One region of the Rhodococcoides navarretei genome, then DNA from elsewhere that is predicted to be linked to it. Evidence: predicted binding sites of a transcription regulator. Region 1 holds the regulator's gene; the other holds the start of a gene.

Region 1 (2,401 bases):
ACCACGCGAAGTGGGAAGAGCAGAACATCGTCGATCGCGACGTCTGGGTCGAGGCCGGTAAGCAGGGCTTCCTCGGAACGGCAGCGCCCGAGGAGTTCGGCGGCGGCGGGGTCAAGGACTTCCGCTACAACGCCATCGTCACCGAGGAGACCACCCGCGGCGGGTACAGCGGTATCGGCTTCACCCTGCACAACGACGTCGTCGCGCCGTATTTCATCGATCTCGCCAACGACGAGCAGAAGCAGCGCTGGCTCCCCGGATTCTGCTCCGGCGAACTCATCACCGCGATCGCGATGACCGAACCGGGCACCGGAAGCGACCTGCAGGGCATCAAGACCAAGGCCGTGCGTGACGGCGACGACTGGGTGCTCAACGGCTCGAAGACGTTCATCACCAACGGAATCAACGCCGACCTGATCATCGTCGTGGCGTGCACCGACCCCGAGAAGGGCGCACAGGGGTTCAGCCTGCTGGTCGTCGAACGCGACATGCCCGGATTCGAGCGAGGCCGCAACCTCGACAAGATCGGCATGAAGGCCCAGGACACGGCCGAACTCAGCTTCACCGACGTGCGCGTGCCCGCCGCCAACCTGCTCGGTGAAGAAGGCATGGGGTTCATCTACCTCATGCAGAACCTTCCTCAGGAACGCCTGTCGATCGCTGTCGTCGCCGCTGCGGCAATGGAATCGGCACTGGACATGACGATCCAGTACTGCCGCGACCGCAAGGCCTTCGGCAAGTCGATCGGTAAGTTCCAGAACACTCGGTTCGTGTTGGCGGAGTTGGCCACCGAAACCACTGCCACCCGCATCATGGTGGACAAGTTCATCGAACTTCTCAACGCAGAGAAGTTGACCGTCCAAGAAGCCGCGATGGCGAAATGGTGGACCACCGAGAATCAGGTCAAGCTGATCGACCGGTGCCTGCAGCTGCACGGCGGCTACGGTTACATGAAGGAATACCCGATCGCCAAGGCGTACATGGATTCTCGTGTGCAGACCATCTACGGCGGCACCACCGAAATCATGAAGGAGATCATCGGCCGCGGATTGAATCTGTGATCCGCTGATCCGAGATACGCGAAGGGCCGCAGCACAGTGTGCTGCGGCCCTTCGCGTGTCACCACGGTGACGATCCCTACAGCTTGCGCATCACGGTGACGACCTTGCCGAGGATCGCGGCGTTGTTGCCCGGAATCGGCTCGAACAGCGGGTTGTGCGGCAGCAGCCACACCTCACCCTTGGACCGCTTGAACGTCTTGACGGTGGCCTCGCCGTCGATCATCGCAGCCACGATGTCGCCGTTGTCGGCCACGGACTGCTGGCGAACCACCACCCAGTCGCCATCGCAGATGGCTGCGTCGATCATCGACTCGCCGACCACCTTGAGCAGAAACAGTGAACCCTGACCGACCAGCTCGCGGGGGAGCGGGAACACGTCCTCGACGGCCTCCTCGGCCAGAATCGGGCCACCTGCTGCGATCCGCCCCAGTACCGGAACGAACGTCGGAGTCGGCAACCGATCCTGTTCCTCGGACGCAGGCGAACCGTCGACCGCGGCGGCAGCCTGGTCGGCCTGCACCTCGTCGAGGCCACGGACGTCGACGGCGCGGGGCCGGTTGGCGTCGCGCCTGAGGAAGCCCTTGCGTTCGAGCGTCCGGAGTTGGTGGGCGACGGACGAGGTCGACGTGAGGCCGACCGCGTCACCGATCTCTCGAATGCTCGGTGGATACCCGCGCTCGGTGACCGAGGCGCGAATGACCTCGAGCACCTTCCGCTGCCGCTCGGTCAGCCCAGCACTGATGTCGGTACCGACCTCCATGGCCTTGGATGTCGGCTCTGCGGCCGGCTTTCCCGCTGCGGTCTTCGTGGAACGCGTGGTCGACCTCGTCGAGGTCTCGTCCTTCATGCTGTCGGCCTCCTGCTGGTGTTCTGGATCCGGTCTGCGTGGTAGGTCTGCGCGGACTGGAGTTGATGGTGTCGACTCGTGTGGCGTGTGGTTTCTGGCACGAATCTAGCGTGTATCAGCTGTTGAATCAAACATCTGTTCGACTCGTGTCGCGTTTTCTACAGACTTTGTCGGAGCCTCGTGATAGAACTTCGAACAAGCGTCCATCGAACGCCTGATCGAACAATCGATCCACCGAGCGAAGACGAGGTTCCGATGACCATCACCACCGATCGCCCCACCACCGCAGGTGTCCGTACCCGGTCCGCTGTCGTCGAGCGTCGTCGCCGTGCTCGTCCCGCGCTGCGGAGTTCCATCGAGATGCGCGGTGCGCTGACGACTCCGTGCCTACCGGTTCTGGAGCCGACCTGGACCGACGTCACCGATCGTGAGGCCGCCGATCGCGAGTTCGACGAGACCTCGGCGCACTTCGCCGGTCAGCCGGTCCGAATGC
Region 2 (2,401 bases), 1.7 Mb from region 1:
CCGATCGACGTGAACGGCACGACGCTGCACGTGTTGGCGTCGCACCCCACTCCCCCGTCTTTCGATGGTCCCGAGGACCGCAACGGTAAGCGCAACCATGACGAGATTCGGCTCAGTGCCGATTACATCTCGGGTGCGGACTACCTCTACGACGACAAGGGCGTGCGCGGCGGACTGGACGAGGGAGCGTCGTTCGTCATGCTGGGGGATCAGAACAGTGATCCGGTCGACGGCGACTCGGTAGCGGGTGCCATCGCGCAGGTTCTCGATCTGCCGCGGGTCCAGGACCCGGCACCCACGTCCGATGGACATGGCACGGACACAGCCGATTTCGCCGACCCGACTCCGGGCGACCTGCGGGTGGACTACGTACTGCCGTCGGACGATCTGACCGTGCTCGATTCGCAGGTGTATTGGCCGAATCAGGCCGAGCACCCTTCGGACCATCGACTGGTGTGGGCCGACCTCGAAATATGATGGGTCGGTGACCGATCTTCCGATTGTCGAATTCGCGTTCCCCGGACCACTACGGGACAGGCTGGTTGCAGCCGTTCTCACCGGCGAGAAGACCAGTACAGCAAGCCTGTTGGCGCAGTACGTCGACGAGGAGCTGCCGAGAGTCGGGGATCGTGGCGCGGTGGTGGATTCGGCGGGATCGACGGTGGGGATCATCGAGACCACGGGCGTCGAAATCGTTGCACTGCGCGATGTTCCAGTGCAGCATGCTCTCGACGAGGGTGAAGGATACGTCGATGTCGCGCAGTGGCGCGCCGGGCACGAAAGGTTCTGGCAGTCGGCAGAGGTTCGCGAAGAACTGGGCGATCCACACTTCAGCGTGAACGACGACACCCAGGTGGTGCTGGAGCGGTTCACACTCGTGTGACCGCGTGCCCTGACGCGGCGTCGGGGTCGCCACATCGTGTCGGTGGGTAGGTGTATAGGCACTTGCGCGTCGATCCTGCTCTGCTGCAACACTATTGATGTTGACGAATATCCCACACCTCGGTACCATCGAACACACGTTCTACTTCTTCTTGAACAAGCGCCGGGGGGCGACTCGAGATGACTACATCTGGATCGACGCGCAGTAGGTTCGCGGCCTATCTCGGGCCGCAATCGAAGCCGTACATCGACAACGCAGTGCTGGGCGAAATTCGTGACGTCGCGATCCTCGAGAATCAGGCGTGCGCTCGCAAGGTCGCTCTGGCCGCTGCCATCTGGGACACGTGCATTCATCAGAACGTGCTCGTCGGTGATGTCATTCAGGACGCGGGCAACTATGCGGCTTCCGAAATTGCGCACGTTCTGGGTTGCTCCAAGACCGTTGCGAACACATACGCCGAGGTCGGAATGGACCTTCGACTTCGGCTTCCTGCCGTCGCCGCCGCGTTCGAGGCCGGCGAACTCGATCTACCTCGCGTCCGCGCGATATACCGCTGTACCCACAATCTGACGCAGGGTGCAGCGACGGCCGTCCAGGGCGAGGTTCTGCACGCTGCCCGACGCTTGTCACCGGGTCCGCTGGCGACGGAAATCTGGTCGATCATGTATCGCATCGCGCCCGAGGAAGCTGCCGCCTTACGCAAGGACTTGAAACGGCACACCAACGTCACGTACACCGACAAAGATGTGCTGTCGACGCTGAAGGCCGACCTCACCGCAGCCGACGCCGCCGCTGCCTGGCAACTCATCAACGAGATGGCCGCCACCGTCTGTCGACGAGATCCACGTACCCGGGGACAGAAGCGAGCGGCGGCGTATGTTGCTCTGCTGCATCAGGAGTCGTCGATGGCCTGCATGTGCGAACCCACCGACGACAACCCGTGCACGGCCGATACCTCACGCCCGGACCGGCGCGCGCCGCTGACGGTGATCACGGTCGACCTCGCCACGCTCGCCGGTCTGCTGTCCAATCCTGCGCACCTGTCCGGGCACGGCACCATCGATGCCGAGTACGCCCGGGAACTCGCCGACAACGCTCACTGGCAGATCCTCCTCACCGAAGCACGCAACCTCGCCGAGTCACTCGGCCACGGCGAAGACCTGGAATCGCTCATGGACCTCGACCTCAGCACCGACACCGAGAACGGCGCAGACACTGACGGCACTGGGAACACTGAAGACACTGAAGACACTGAAGACAAGGGTGCCGAAGGCAGGTCCGACAGCGGCAGCAGGACGAACCACAGCGGATCGAAAGGCGGCCCACAGAAGCCCAGAGGATCGAAAGTACGCAACACGAGGAACAGCCGGTCCGAGGGCAGCAGGTCGCCTGTGGTGTTTCATCCACTGGGACGCGGTCGTCGTCGTGTCGGCGGTTCTGTTCCTCGACCGCCGCGCTCGCAGAATGCCCCGCGTCCACCGCGGAACAGTTGTGTCGCCACGCCGTATCGCGGCACGT

What was found. The regulator LexA, encoded in region 1, represses DNA repair genes until DNA is damaged. The targets are predictions, from matches to a motif close to CGAACANNTGTTCG.
Region 2: AABD04_RS05810 (HNH endonuclease signature motif containing protein) is a predicted target of LexA. The motif match lies at 1,013-1,026, and genes of this name have one in related genera.

The regions. Positions count from the first base shown of each region.
Region 1 covers NZ_JBBPCN010000001.1:2,847,509-2,849,909, reverse strand. The annotation lists gene AABD04_RS13360 (acyl-CoA dehydrogenase family protein) at 1-1,061, shown strand, start outside; gene lexA (transcriptional repressor LexA) at 1,138-1,821, opposite strand; gene AABD04_RS13350 (hypothetical protein) at 2,164-2,401, shown strand, end outside.
Region 2 covers NZ_JBBPCN010000001.1:1,163,106-1,165,506, reverse strand. The annotation lists gene AABD04_RS05820 (endonuclease/exonuclease/phosphatase family protein) at 1-477, shown strand, start outside; gene AABD04_RS05815 (ASCH domain-containing protein) at 485-883, shown strand; gene AABD04_RS05810 (HNH endonuclease signature motif containing protein) at 1,063-2,401, shown strand, end outside.